One region of the Enterococcus sp. AZ196 genome, then DNA from elsewhere that is predicted to be linked to it. Evidence: predicted binding sites of a transcription regulator. Region 1 holds the regulator's gene; each other region holds the start of a gene.
What was found. Region 1 encodes HrcA, which represses chaperone genes, less so after heat shock. Its sites were predicted from a motif close to TTAGCACTCNNNNNNNNNGAGTGCTAA; they were not measured.

Region 2: the regulator HrcA is predicted to act here: its motif matches at 3,727-3,753, upstream of IGI67_RS00930 (ATP-dependent Clp protease ATP-binding subunit).
Region 3: the regulator HrcA is predicted to act here: its motif matches at 3,278-3,304, upstream of groES (co-chaperone GroES).

Annotation. Positions count from the first base shown of each region.
Region 1 is NZ_JBIPAM010000001.1:912,257-917,347, reverse strand. Features, by position in the region: gene tnpC (IS66 family transposase) at 1-1,151, opposite strand, end outside; gene tnpB (IS66 family insertion sequence element accessory protein TnpB) at 1,251-1,607, opposite strand; gene IGI67_RS04410 (hypothetical protein) at 1,579-1,785, opposite strand; gene hemW (radical SAM family heme chaperone HemW) at 1,933-3,081, shown strand; gene hrcA (heat-inducible transcriptional repressor HrcA) at 3,203-4,243, shown strand; gene grpE (nucleotide exchange factor GrpE) at 4,277-4,852, shown strand; gene dnaK (molecular chaperone DnaK) at 4,901-5,091, shown strand, end outside.
Region 2 is NZ_JBIPAM010000001.1:199,581-204,671, reverse strand. Features, by position in the region: gene IGI67_RS00950 (glycosyltransferase) at 1-247, opposite strand, end outside; gene IGI67_RS00945 (glycosyltransferase) at 263-1,306, opposite strand; gene ptsP (phosphoenolpyruvate--protein phosphotransferase) at 1,474-3,201, opposite strand; gene IGI67_RS00935 (phosphocarrier protein HPr) at 3,201-3,467, opposite strand; gene IGI67_RS00930 (ATP-dependent Clp protease ATP-binding subunit) at 3,909-5,091, shown strand, end outside.
Region 3 is NZ_JBIPAM010000001.1:3,675,925-3,681,015, forward strand. Features, by position in the region: gene IGI67_RS17645 (YycH family regulatory protein) at 1-30, shown strand, start outside; gene IGI67_RS17650 (two-component system regulatory protein YycI) at 31-876, shown strand; gene IGI67_RS17655 (MBL fold metallo-hydrolase) at 925-1,734, shown strand; gene IGI67_RS17660 (NAD(P)-dependent oxidoreductase) at 1,808-2,428, opposite strand; gene IGI67_RS17665 (CPBP family intramembrane glutamic endopeptidase) at 2,503-3,144, opposite strand; gene groES (co-chaperone GroES) at 3,342-3,626, shown strand; gene groL (chaperonin GroEL) at 3,650-5,091, shown strand, end outside.

The DNA.
Region 1 (5,091 bases):
ATCCATTGACTGCGCTGTTTTTGACGATCCGTTGGATCTAGATGGCGTAGTTTCTTCTCTTCTTTGAAAAGAAGGTCGCAATAGCGCTCGCCTAATAAGGCGGTGCTATATTTTTTGGGCTGTGAGCCGATCGCTTCATGAAATTTCCGACGAACATGTGCCCAGCAGTAAACATTCTTGATGCCAGCCATTTTTCCATAAGCTGCGTAAGCATCACTATGTAGATAGCCAGTAAAGTGTGTAAGAAAATTCTGAGGGATTTCATATTTGCGCGATAATTCATGTTGGTAAAGAACAATGGGATAGCTTTCTGCTTTTCCAGAAGTATACAGCCAATAATAGGTCGTGGCTTTTGGAACGTCTAAGACATTGTAGTGCGTCTCATCCGCATGAATGACTTCTTGGTTCTGTAAGGTATCTTTTAATAGTTGATACAGCGGCGACAAGACGTAGTCTGTCGCCAGAAGATGCCAATGTGTAATTTTCTGGCGATCCAATGGAAAGCCAAAGGTTTTCCATTCGTTCTCTTGCCGATAGGCAGGCACTTTCTTGATATATTTTTCAACGATTGTCTGAGCTACCATCGTAGGACTGCCAAAACTATTATTGATCAGAGGTTTTGGTACACGAGCTTTCTTAATTGATGTTGTTCCATTGTCTTTTTCACATGTGCAACACTTGTACGCATGCTGGTGAAATAAATTTTTTTCAATATGAGCAGGAATAAATAGAGGTTCTTCACGGACGACGGTGGAGCCAATTTCAGTCATGTGAGTACCACAGGCATCACAAAGACAGTCTTCACCCTCCAAATAATAGTGAAGATGGTTTGCGGGTAAGTGGGCAAGCGACAAGGCTTTTTTTCCTTTTGTCTTTTTCCGTCTAAAGCTCTTTACCTCAATCAATTCCTGGCTTTCCTGACCAGTCTGCTCTGGTTCCTTAAAAGGGTCTGTATCAAATAAATTTGTTTGCCCATCGACAGATGGCGTATCTTCTTTTTTTCGTCCATACATCTGACGCTGCATCGCGAATAGCTGTTCTTGAAGGTACTGATTTTGTTCAAGGACGAGTTCAAATTGTTCAGTCATTTCTTGGAGACGCTTCTCCAGTTTCTTGTTATCCAAAAGAAGCTGATTTCCCTTTTTAGTCAATCATTTACACCTCCACGCTTGATATCACCTGTTATTATTATACCATTTCTGACGACAAAAAAGTAGTAGAAATCGCATAAAACCAACGTTTCTACTACTTCAATAGAAGGCACCCTTGGTGCTGGAATGAATGGTTTTCTTCTCTTCGATCGAAAAGCCTATAAGCAGTCGCTTCAATTGCCGAACATCTAATTTCTTCATTTCTGAAGAGTTTTTCGGCCATTGAAGCCGACCATTTTCAAATCGTTTGTACAATAATAAAAAGCCATCACCTTCCCAGTAAAGTGCCTTGAAGCGGTCTGGTTTTGAGCCACAAAACAGAAAGAGCGAGTGATCGAAAACATCGAGTTGATATGTTTCTGTGACAAAGGCCGCAAGTCCATCGATTCCTTTTCGAAGATCGGTTTTCCCACAAACGATAAAGATATTAGGTACGTGAGTGAAGTCGAGAAGCATGGATGCTCAGCTCCTTCATGATTGTAGCTAAAATATATTTATCCGTTCCATTGTAAATATAGGCTTCGGCTTGGCCTAATTTTACACGAGCAGCGAGTTTCGATTTTGCGGGAGCAGTGGGTGCCATTGGTGGATTTCGATCCACGATCTGAATGGGCACAATCTCTTTTTTCTCCATTTGGAACACCTCCTGTAGTTGATATAGTAAGTTTAGCAGTCGGCGAAGGAGAAAACGAGACGCCTTATTATCTGACGCTTACGTAAATAATGATTATTGTGGTAGAATACCTGTTATTACTATTTATATAGAAGAAAGAGGAACAACATGGCAGAATCAACTTCAGCGTACATCCATATACCGTTTTGTGAGCACATCTGTTACTACTGCGACTTCAATAAAGTTTTTCTTGAGGGTCAACCCGTAGATGAATATATTGAAGCGGTGCTTAAAGAAGCACGATTGGCTTTAATTCAAAATCCAGTTAATAAAATGGAGACGCTCTATATTGGAGGAGGCACACCAACATCGTTGAATGCAAGACAACTTGACAGCTTGCTAAGCGGCCTGCGTGAAATTTTACCTTATAAAGAGGGCGAGTTCACGGTTGAGGCAAATCCAGGCGATCTCACGGGAGATAAATTGAATGTTATGAAAAACTATGGTGTCAATCGTCTATCGATGGGTGTTCAAACGTTTGATGATCGATTATTGAAAAAAATTGGTCGTAAACATACTGCAAAAGATGTTTACGAAACGATTCGTTTATTAGAGGAAAAAGATTTTCAGAATGTAACGATTGACTTGATTTATGCTTTGCCAGGGCAGACTTTGGAGAGTTTCCGAGATACCGTGACGCGAGCGTTGACATTAGATTTACCCCACTATGCGCTATATTCATTAATATTGGAAAATCAAACGATGTTCATGAATTGGGTTCGTCGAGGTAAGATGCAGTTGCCAGAGCAGGACTTAGAAGCGCAGATGTATGCAGAAACGATTGAAACGATGGAAAAAAATGGACGTATGCAATATGAAATTAGTAATTTTGCCAAACCTGGTTTTGAAAGTCAACATAACCTCGTTTATTGGGACAATCGGAATTATTTTGGACTTGGTGCGGGAGCGAGCGGTTATATTGGAAATCGGCGGTATAAAAATCGTGGTCCTATTCAGCATTATTTAAAAGCATTGAGTGAAGGAAATTTACCAACGCTCGAAGAAGAATTATTAACTCAAAAAGAACAAATTGAGGAAGAGATGTTTTTAGGCTTAAGAAAAATTTTAGGAGTAGAAAAGGCGAAATTCATGAAACGATTTGGTCGAAGCTTAACGGATGTCTATGGAGAAGTTATTACTGACTTGAAAGAGCAAAACCTTTTAGCAGAGACAGATTCGCGAGTCTTTTTAACAAAAGATGGATTATTTCGAGGAAATGATGTTTTCGAAAAATTTTTATTGCAGAAGAACGATTAGCACTCTTGGTACGAGAGTGCTAATTTTTTGTATTTTTCCCTTGACTTATAAGACAGATGTGGTATATTAATAATCGAGTTAGCACTTAAAAAGAAAGAGTGCTAACTAAAGGATGAGAAGAATGTTAACGGAAAGACAAAAACTGATTCTCAGCTTAATCATCCAAGACTTTACCAACACAGGACAGCCAGTTGGATCAAAAAGTTTAATGGAAGAAGGCGTAAAAGCAAGTTCCGCAACTATTCGTAATGACATGAAAGCTTTAGAAGAGGTAGGTCTGCTAGAGAAGACCCATTCTTCATCAGGAAGGATTCCTTCGGCTTTAGGTTATCGTTATTTTGTGGACCACCTATTAACGCCAGCAAAGGTGAGTAATCAAGAAGTAGATCAGATACGCAGATCGTTAAAGAAAGATATCCATGAAATTGATGATATCATTCAGCAATCTGCAAAAATACTTTCACAAGTTACTAGCTATACGGCGTTTTCGCTAGGTCCTGAAATGAAAGATCGGACATTGACTGGTTTTCGGATTGTTCCATTAAACGATCGTCAAATTTTGGCGATCATTGTTACAGACAAGGGAAACGTTGAGAGCCAAGTTTTTCGTATACCTGAAAATGTTGACAGTCAGGATTTGGAAAAAATGGTTCGTATCATCAATGATCGTTTGGTAGGGCAGCCGTTAATTAATGTCTACCAAAAATTGAGAACGGAAATTCCAATGATCTTACATCGCTATTTTCAAACGACCGAAGGAATTAGTCATTTGTTTGATGTCATTTTGAATGACGCCTTTGAGGACAAGGTTTTTGTAAGCGGACGAATGAATATATTGAATTTCAATCCGGATCAAGATGTTAATCATGTCAAATCTATGTACTCATTGATGCAAAATTCCGGTGAACTGACGCAGTTGCTGTTGCCATCTGATAATAGCATTCACGTTAGAATTGGAACGGAGATGGGGAATGATTTGTTTGATCAATTAAGTATGATTCAGGCGAATTATGAAATTCGTGGACACGGACGAGGCACCATTGCATTACTGGGTCCAACATCAATGCCGTATTCAAAAATTTTTGGCCTATTGGAAGTTTTTCGATATGAGTTAACAAATGCATTGGATGATTATTATCGTTCTTTGGATTTGTATCACTAGAAACGATTCCTAAAAAGAAAGGAAGTACGCGTAGTGGCAGAAGAGAAGAAGCAAGAAGAAGTAGAAAAAACTAAAGCTGAGGACAATGAAACAACAGATAAAGTTGTAGAAAACGAATCAGCAGAAATTGAAGCGGAAGAAATCGACATCCCAGAAATTTCAGAGGTAGAAGAATTGACCAAAAAGTTCAATGAAATGGAAGATAAGTTCTTGCGAGCTCGTGCTGAGATCGCGAATATGTCTAACCGCAACAAAAATGAACGAGAACAATTAGTTCGTTACCGTTCACAAGATCTTGGAAAGAAATTATTGACCTCGATCGACAACTTAGAAAGAGCCTTGGCGACCGAAGTAACAGACGATCAAGGTGCCAGCCTGAAAAAAGGTGTTGAAATGGTTCTTGAGAGTTTGACGGTTGCCTTGAAAGAAGAAGGAATTACAGAAATCAAGGCTGAAGGCGAAAGCTTTGATCCTAATCTGCATCAAGCAGTTCAAACTGTACCAGCAGATAATGATCATAAAGCTGATACAATCGTCAATGTATTACAAAAAGGGTACCAACTTCACGATCGCGTGTTGCGTCCAGCAATGGTGATCGTAGCTCAATAATAAACATCTAATTAAACTAAACATATATGAAAAAGGAGATTTTCAACTATGAGTAAAATTATCGGTATTGACTTAGGTACAACTAACTCAGCAGTCGCTGTCTTAGAAGGCGGAGAAGCTAAAATTATTACAAATCCAGAAGGAAATCGTACAACACCATCTGTTGTTTCATTTAAAAATGGCGAAATCCAAGTCGGTGAAGTAGCAAAACGTCAAGCAGTTACAAACCCACATACGAT
Region 2 (5,091 bases), 710 kb from region 1:
ATTCCTTTGCTACTTGATAAGCGAACCAAATTCCCCGTACTACAATTCGGCGATCTTTGAAGGATACAAAGGGAACACTAGGCATACGCACAATATCTTTCTCAAACTCATCCGCATCTGGATCAGTCGTCGTAAAAATATAGACTTCATGTCCTTGCTTCTCGAGTTCATTTTTTAATGTTCTGATTGATGTTGCTACTCCGCTGACTTGGGGAAAATAAGTATCTGTAAAAAAACCGATCCGCACGTCTATCCCTCCAAACTATTTCGTGACTTTTGCATAGATCTGATGATCATAAGGCAGCTCTAACACTGCTTCATAAACAGATTTTAATTCTTTACCAATTTGTGTAATACTCTTTTCTTGAGCAGTTTTAAATCCTGTCAAAGAAAGATTTGGTAGACGATGATTAACCAATTGACGAATCAACTTTTCAAACTCTTGGTTATTGGTTCCCATATAACAATTTTCACGATCCCTTAACCAGCCTCCATAAACAGGAATATCTCTTAGCAAGACCTGTTGCTGACTAGCCAAAGCTTCTAACACGACGATCCCTTCTGTCTCTTCATAAGACGGGAAGAAGAATAAATCGGCTCCAGAATAGGCGCCCTCAATCAAATCTCCGTTGATGTAACCTGGAAATATGACATTTCTAGGATGAGCGGTTTTTACCACACGTCTAATATTAGCCGGGATCGAAAGCATCGGCACATCCCCAAACCAGATAAAGGTATAATCAGGCATCTTCTCTGCTATCTCTACAAAATCTAAAATCCCTTTACGTTCAAAAAACAGACCTACACAAATGATGACTTTTTGCGTTTCTGTCAAATTGAAGTGCTTTCGGAAAGCCGCTTCCTTGTGCCCGTCTGGATAGTACTTCTTCAAATCGATTCCATTCGAAATAGCCGCGATTGGTTGCTGTAATCCATAACTGCGAAGCAAGCTTTTTGAATAAGGTGTTGGTGTAATCAAATGATCTGCTTGTTGATACAAAGCAACCAACCATTTCTTAAACAAAGGAGCCAACTGATTTGATCCGACAAATGAGTTACGAAAATCTTCTTCAGTTGAGTGCGCATGAAAAACAACTTTTTTCCCAAGTCTTTTCGCTTTTCTAACCAGTTGAAGACTTCTTGGTCCATAAGTATTAATATGTAATATATCATAGTCTGTAGCTTTTGGATCAAGAGTATAGTCAATTCCCATCGAGGATAACGCCCTTTTTTGGTGGCTTAGCGCTCGACCAATCCCTGATTTACCAATAACATTCTGTCCTTCAAAATAAAGTAATATTTTCATATACAGCCTCCTTAAAAGCAAATCAATTATATCATAAGCATTCGAACTTTATCTCAACCTATAGTCTGATTTTAAACAGACGCCATCATTTTCAGTCCACATAAAATCTTATTTTATAACAAAAAAAGACTGCTGCCTGAAAAGACAACAGTCTTAAAAATTTAAATCTATTTCACATACTCTTTAACTAGCGCTTCGACTTCTTCCATCGTATCGCATTCTTTCAACGCTTTGTCAGCTAATTCAGCCATGTCAGTCGTTGTTAGACGTTTCATCAAGCTGCGTGTTCTAAGAATAGATGTTGCACTCATAGAGAACTCATCTAATCCCATACCCATTAATAATGGTACAGCAGTTTGGTCGCCGGCCATTTCGCCGCACATACCAGCCCATTTGCCTTCAGCGTGCGCTGCGTCAATCACGTTTTTGATCAAACGTAGGATTGATGGGTTGTATGGTTGGTACAAGTATGAAACGCGTTCGTTCATACGGTCAGCAGCCATAGTGTATTGGATCAAGTCGTTTGTTCCAACACTGAAGAAATCTACTTCTTTAGCAAACTTGTCAGCTAGAACAGCCGCGGCAGGGATTTCGATCATGATTCCGACTTGGATCGTGTCAGAAACCTTCACGCCTTCTTTGATCAATTTTTCTTTTTCTTCTTCGTACATTTTCTTCGCTGCACGGAATTCTTTCAATGTAGCCACCATTGGGAACATGATACGTAGATTTCCGTGTACAGAAGCACGTAATAAAGCACGTAATTGTGTACGGAACATACCATCACCTAGTTCAGACAAGCTGATACGTAATGCACGGTAGCCCAAGAATGGGTTCATTTCGTGAGGTAATGTCAAGTATGGTAATTCTTTGTCTCCACCGATGTCCATTGTACGAACAACGACTGGTTTGTCGCCCATGCCTTCTAAAACGGCTTTATAAGCTTCAAATTGATCGTCTTCTGTTGGAAAATCTGAAGAATCCATGTACAAGAATTCAGTACGATATAAGCCGATCGCTTCAGCGCCATTATTGTGAACACCTTCAAGATCTTTTGGTGTACCGATATTTGCTGCTAATTCAAAATGCTTGCCATCAGCGGTAACTGTTTCAGCATCTTTTAGTTTTTCCCATTCTGCTTTTTGCGTCGCGTATGCTTCGCCAGCTTGTTTATATTCAGCTGCTTGCTCGTCAGTTGGGTTTACAATTGTTTCACCAGTGATACCGTTAACCGCAAGTACGTCGCCTTCTTTGGCTTTTGAAGTAATTTCTTTTGTACCAACAATTGCTGGAATCTCTAATGATCGTGCCATGATTGCTGAGTGAGACGTACGTCCGCCAATATCAGTAACAAAAGCTTTTACAAAGTTTTTATCTAATTGTGCTGTATCACTTGGAGTCAAGTCATGCGCCACAACGACAACTTCTTCATCGATCATTGATGGATCAGGTAAAGACACGCCTAATAGATGTGCCATTACACGTTTTGTAACGTCACGAATATCTGCTGCACGTTCTTGCATATAAGCGTTATCATCCATCGCCTCGAACATGCCGATATACATATCAGTAACTTCTTTAAGCGAACTTTCAGCGTTCACTTTATTATCTTGAATATGTTGTTTGATTTGACCAATCATTTCTGGATCTGAAAGAACCATTAAATGAGCATCAAAAACTTGTGCTTCTTCTTCACCTAAGCTTTTCGCTGCTTTATCCCGAATTTTTTCTAATTCAGCAGAAGAAGCCGCCAAAGCGTCGTCTAAACGCTTTTCTTCGGCAGCAATGTCTTCTACATTATTTTGTTTGAAAGATAAATCCGGTTGTACTAGCAGATAAGCTTTCGCAACGGCAACTCCGTCACTTGCGGCAATACCTTTTAGTAGTTCAACCATTATTCAGATAATCCTTCCTTTTTCATTGTTTCTACAATAGCTTCCATTGCTTCTTTTTCATCAGCACCTTCAGCAGAGATAACAACGTCAGACCCTTGGCCAACACCTAGAGACATAACGCCCATGATTGATTTAAGGTTAACTGATTTTCCTTTATACTCTAAGTTAATATCAGAGTTAAATTTGCTTGCAGCTTGCACTAATAAAGTTGCAGGACGTGCATGAATCCCTGTTTCTGCTACTACGTGAAAATCTTTTTTTTCCATATTGACCGTTCTCCTTTATAAAAAAAAATGTTTTTTTATGTTAGGGCTTTAGTAATAACATACATCATTTTGAGCCCTTCATTTTCTTAGATTACCATTTTTTTGCAGTGGATACAACAATTTTAGTCGAATTATTCTTGTGAAATGTATGCCCTTTCTTAAAATATCTAGTTTAATGGAGCTAGTTATTGATTTAGTTTGTTTTCATATTTTTTTCCATAACAACAACTTAGTACAAATATGCAAAACCAATCATCTTTTAGCACTCTCGTGGTTAGTTTGCTAATTTTTGAAACAAACTGTTTGCTTTTCTTAAAAATCTCGCTATAATTATTCTTAAGGTCAGTGAAAGTCAAACAACTGATCAGCGTATCTTTTTACGAGATTCGCTTACTCGATGTACAATGGAAGAAACAATCAACTATTGAAAGGGTGAAAAATATGCTTTGCCAAAATTGTCACGAAAATGAAGCAACGATTCATTTATACGCAAATGTCAATGGACAACGAAAGCAGTTGGATTATTGTCAAAGTTGCTATCAAAAATTAAAGAATCAAGCTGGAGGTGCGCCGCAAATGGCAGGAAATGATCCTTTTGGTTTTGGAAGTCTAGATGATTTGTTCCGCTCAATGTCACAGCAAATGCAACAACGACAAGGAGCAGCAGATCAAACACCACCAACGCAGTTCGGTGGTGGAAATGGTATAAACAATCAACCCCCTCGCGGAAATGGCGGTGGCGGGCTATTAGATGAGTATGGTATCAATATTACTGGTCAAGCTCGTGAAGGAAATATTGATCCGGTTGTAGGACGTGATGATGAAATTCAACGCGTCATCGAAATTTTAAATCGTCGTACGAAAAATAATCCGGTTCTAATTGGAGAACCCGGTGTTGGTAAAACAGCAGTTGTGGAAGGTCTGGCTCAAAAAATCGTAGATGGCGACGTTCCACAAAAGCTAATGGATAAGGAAGTTATTCGTTTAGATGTCGCTTCTCTTGTTCAAGGTACAGGGATTCGCGGACAATTTGAAGAACGGATGCAAAAGCTGATCGAAGAAATTCGTCAGGCAGAAAATATTATTCTTTTCATTGATGAAGTTCACGAAATCGTAGGTGCTGGTGCTGCTGGTGACGGCAACATGGATGCTGGTAATATTTTGAAGCCAGCATTGGCTCGAGGTGAGCTGCAGATGGTTGGTGCCACAACTTTAAATGAATACCGCATCATTGAAAAGGACGCAGCTTTAGAGCGTCGGATGCAGCCGGTTCGTGTTGAAGAACCTTCTGTCCAAGAAACAATTGAAATTTTGAAGGGCCTGCAGCCTCGCTATGAAGATTATCATCATGTGAAATATACCGATGAAGCCATCAAAGCTGCTGCTGAACTTTCGAATCGTTATATCCAAGATCGCTTCTTACCTGATAAGGCGATTGATTTATTAGATGAGACCGGTTCGAAGAAAAACCTAACAATCCAAATCGTTGATCCAAAAACGATTGATAAGAAATTAGCAGAAGCCGAACAGCAAAAATCGCAAGCTTCTAAAGAAGAGGATTTTGAAAAGGCGGCTTATTACCGTGATCAAATCAATAAACTGCAAAAAATGAAAGACCGTCAGT
Region 3 (5,091 bases), 2.8 Mb from region 1:
CAAGGGAACCTAGAAATGGAGGCGAGCTGATTGGATTTTAGAAAAATCGAATGGATCTTTTTTCTCGTCTTTATTGGCCTGAATATCTTTCTCTTTAGTATTTACTGGAATAATCAGCATGAACAAAGCCTTGTCACTAATTCAAACCAACGAGAAGATATCCTGCAGCGTTTGGAAAATGATGACATTCGAGTGACGGATGAAGTGACGGATGAGCATAAAGAGGGCTATTATTTGAGTGCTGAGCAGGATACTTTTGATTCACTATTGAATGGTGATTCAAATTCAACGATCGTTGGAGCTTGGGATATTTCCGATAAGGTTCTGAGCAGCAGTCCTACTGGGGATACAGATTTTGATTTAAAAAAGGCGACCAGCAGTTTTAAACATCTTATGAAGGATAAAGAATTCATTCTGGATGGTGAAGAATACACCTATCTGCCAGATATATCTAAGAAAGATGATGATTTGGGAAAAATTGTCGGTGTGCAAACGTATGAAGGAATTCCTTTTATTGATGAAACCTCACGTGTCACTTTAGACATTGTTAAAAATGATGATCAAGAACGGGTGTCGAAATATACTCAAACGCATTTGAAAGAGATTGAACCTCTACGAGAAAAAATGACGCTTTATTCTGAAAAGGAAATACTGAATACGTTGTATATCAACAATAATATTCCTAGCAAGTCAACGATTACGAATGTTTATCTAGGATATTTTCGTACACTTGAAGTGCGTGAAAAAAATGTATATGTCCCTGTTTGGTTCGTTAAGATAAAGACTTCGGAAAAAACGACGCAGATTGAAAAAGTCAATGCGTTGAACAATCAAGTGATCACGAATAATTTAGTTCCAAAGGTGGAAAATCCATAAAAAGGGTTGTATACTGAGGACAGTTTTAAAAGAGAGGACCAATTGCTCATGTTAGAAATGAATAATGCCTTCAATATCAGCATTTTAGCTAGCGGAAGTACAGGGAATTCCTTGTACTTGGAAAGCCCGCAAAAAAGAATTTTGGTCGATGCTGGGTTGAGCGGAAAAAAAATCACTTCGCTATTAGCAGAGGTCGATCGAAAACCTGAGGATTTAGATGCAATTTTAGTTACCCATGAACACCGCGACCATATCCATGGTGTTGGAGTTCTTGCACGAAAATATAAATTGCCTGTTTATGCCAACGAAAAAACTTGGGAAGCTATGGCTCCTTTGATTGGAAAAGTCGATGTGGAGCAGAAGCATATTTTTGAGATGGGAAAAGTTTTAACTTTTGGTGACTTAGACATTGAAAGTTTTGGCGTTTCACATGATGCGGCGGCCCCGCAATTTTATCGCTTCTATAAAGATGGGCATTCTTTTGTGATGTTGACAGATACTGGCTATGCGAGCGAGCATGTTCGAGGAACGATTCGAGATGCAGATGCTTACTTAGTTGAAAGTAACCATGATTTAGAGATGCTGCGGATGGGGGCTTACCCTTGGAGCTTGAAGCAGCGGATCTTGGGTGACCGCGGCCATTTGTCAAATGATGATGGGGCACTGGTTATGACTGATATTCTTGGCGATCGAACTAAACGCATTTATTTGGGACACCTGAGTAAAGAAAATAATATGAAAGAGTTAGCTCATATGACGATGGAAGAAACGCTGACTCGTTATGATCTAGGGGTTAACCATCAGTTCCAAATTTTTGATACCGATCCAGATAGCGCAACTGAATTATTCGCGATCTAAAAAATGACAAATCTGTTTAGGCAGGTTTGTCATTTTTTTATCTGTTGGAATTAAAGTGGAAAACAAGCGGTCATTAACTATAAACGCTAAAATGCTGATTTAAGTGTCTAGGTTCAACGATTTCATCGACCATAGCAATAGCATAGTCTGCCATACTTATTTCACTTTTTCCTTCTGAATTTTTTTGCATGTGATCATCGCTGATTTTGTAATGTTCGGTGCGCAAACCATCAGGTATAAAGTTTGCGGCAGGGCTTAAATAGGTCCATTTCAACTCTGGAACAGATTTCAAGTCTATAAATGCTTGGTACATATTATAAGCTGTAGGATAATAAATGGCTTTTGGATCAGAGACATCAATCATACGGTGTTCATCATCGATAAATAAAGAGGAAGCACCGCCAACCACTATCAAACGTGTATCTGTTCCCTGTAAGATATTGCTGAGATGTTTCAATGAGCTTTGATGCATTTCTTCTTGGCCAACTGGTGGACGAAACGCATCAACCACCACATCAAAGAACGCTAAATCCTTTTTTGTTAATTCAAACAAGTCTTTGACTAAAATGGGTACTTTTACCTTAAGTTTCTCTGGATGGCGTACGATCGCGGTGACAGCTAGCTGACGATCCAAAGCTTCTTTTAAAATTAATGATCCAGCATTTCCAGTGGCACCTATAACTGCTACTTTCATAAAAAAACCTCCTTAGACTAGTAGTACCTTTAGTCTAAGGAGGTTTTAATAAAATAGCAAAAGATTGCTCTTTTTTAGGATTGCAATGCTAATTGAGTAAGAATTACTAATAAATTCATCCCTACGTGTGTAATCATCGACGTCCAGATGCGTCCGGTATAACGATACATTCCGCAAAATAAGAATCCTAAGCCAGCATACAATAGATAGTGGCCGTCATTATGAGCAAAGGCGAAAAGGAGTGAACTGACAAGTGCCGGCAGAAGGAAGCCGAATCTTTTTTCCAATGAACCGAAAATTGCACGGCGAAAAACAAATTCTTCCATGAGAGGTCCAGCGATTGTTGTCGCCAAAATAAAAATCATATTGTTCCTAATTAACTGAACGATATTCTGTGTGTTTTGCGAAGCAATCGGCTCTCCTAGGAAACGTTGCTCGATTTGCAGAATAATCATTTGTAACACCAAGGAAGCTGGAATTCCGACAATTCCAATCAAAACAGCAATCAGTAATTTTTTTTGTCGTTTTTCCAAATCAAAGGTTTGTGATTTCAAACGGTAAGCAATCATTAAAGCAGCACCAAGAAAATAGGCTAGTGTTGTAAGCTGGATGATTTGGGAGGGATTCGCTTGAAATACACGAACAAAAGCTATAGGTGAAAATAAAACTAATCCGTAGGTAAAGATTGTTATAAAGCTATATTTTTTTTCGCTCATTATTTTTCCTTTCTAAACATTTATTGTTCTCAAGTATACCATATTTTATTCAAAAGCTTAGTAGAAGAAAAATCAAAAAAGCAGACGAAGGACTTGCAAAAAGAAACAAAAATGGTATGATAAGAGTTGTGAGTTAGCACTCTTAGTTATAGAGTGCTAACAACTTGAAAAATCATTACTAGTTGGAGGGATTTATCGTGTTAAAACCATTAGGTGATCGTGTCATTCTTGAAGTTACTCAAGAAGAAGAAAAAACAGTTGGAGGCCTAGTCTTAGCTTCTGCAGCAAAAGAAAAACCACAAACAGCGAAAGTTGTGGCTGTCGGTGAAGGCAATGTGCTGGAAAACGGTCAAAAAAGTCCAATGCCAGTAGCTGTTGGTGATATGGTAATGTTTGAAAAATATTCTGGTACAGAAGTGAAATATGAAGGCAGTGAATACTTGATTATCGCTGCAAAAGATATTATGGCAATCGTTGAATAAAAAAATAATGAGGTGAAAGAATCATGGCAAAAGATATTAAATTTTCTGAAGATGCGCGTGCGGCAATGCTACGCGGTGTAGACAAATTAGCTGATACAGTAAAAGTAACATTAGGACCTAAAGGACGTAACGTTGTTTTAGAAAAATCCTATGGTTCACCATTGATTACTAATGATGGAGTGACTATCGCAAAAGATATCGAACTGGAGGATCATTTTGAAAACATGGGAGCAAAACTTGTTTCTGAAGTTGCTTCTAAAACCAATGATATTGCTGGTGACGGTACAACAACAGCGACAGTTCTTACTCAAGCAATCGTCCGCGAAGGCTTGAAAAACGTAACTGCTGGAGCAAATCCAATGGGAATTCGCCGCGGAATCGAATTAGCAACAAAAGCTGCAGTTGAAGAATTACACAATATTTCTAAAGAAGTAGATTCAAAGGACGCTATTGCACAAGTTGCGGCTGTTTCTTCAGGTAGTGAAGAAGTCGGCAAATTGATCGCCGAAGCCATGGAAAAAGTTGGTAACGATGGTGTTATTACTATTGAAGAATCAAAAGGGATCGATACTGAATTAGATGTAGTTGAAGGAATGCAATTTGATCGTGGTTACCTATCTCAATACATGGTGACTGATAATGATAAAATGGAAGCTGCTTTAGAAAATCCATATATCTTGATTACTGACAAGAAAATTTCAAACATTCAAGACATCTTACCGTTGTTGGAACAAGTTCTGCAACAATCTCGTTCATTATTAATCATCGCTGATGATGTAGACGGTGAAGCATTACCAACCTTAGTCTTGAACAAGATTCGCGGAACATTCAATGTGGTGGCAGTTAAAGCACCTGGTTTTGGTGATCGTCGTAAAGCCATGCTTGAAGATATTGCAATTTTGACTGGCGCTACTGTTATTACAGAAGACCTTGGTTTAGATCTTAAAGAAGCAACGATCGAAAACTTAGGTACTGCTGGCAAAGTTGTTGTAGACAAAGACAATACTACGATTGTTGAAGGCGCTGGAGACAAAGCAGCTTTGACTGATCGGGTTGAAATGATCAAACGCCAAATCGGTGAAACAACTTCTGACTTCGACCGTGAAAAATTACAAGAACGCCTAGCTAAACTTGCTGGTGGTGTGGCTGTAGTTAAAGTAGGTGCGGCTACTGAAACAGAATTGAAAGAATTAAAACTACGGATTGAAGATGCCTTGAATTCAACACGCGCCGCTGTTGAAGAAGGAATCGTTTCTGGTGGTGGTACAGCATTAGTGAACGTCATTAAGAAAGTTTCTGAATTAAACGCTGAAGGCGATGCAGCTACTGGTATTAAAATTGTTGTACGTGCTTTAGAAGAACCTGTGCGTCAAATTGCTGAAAATGCAGGTTTTGAAGGATCTGTAGTAATTGACAAATTGAAAAATGCTGATCATGGTACAGGGTTCAATGCCGCAACTGGTGA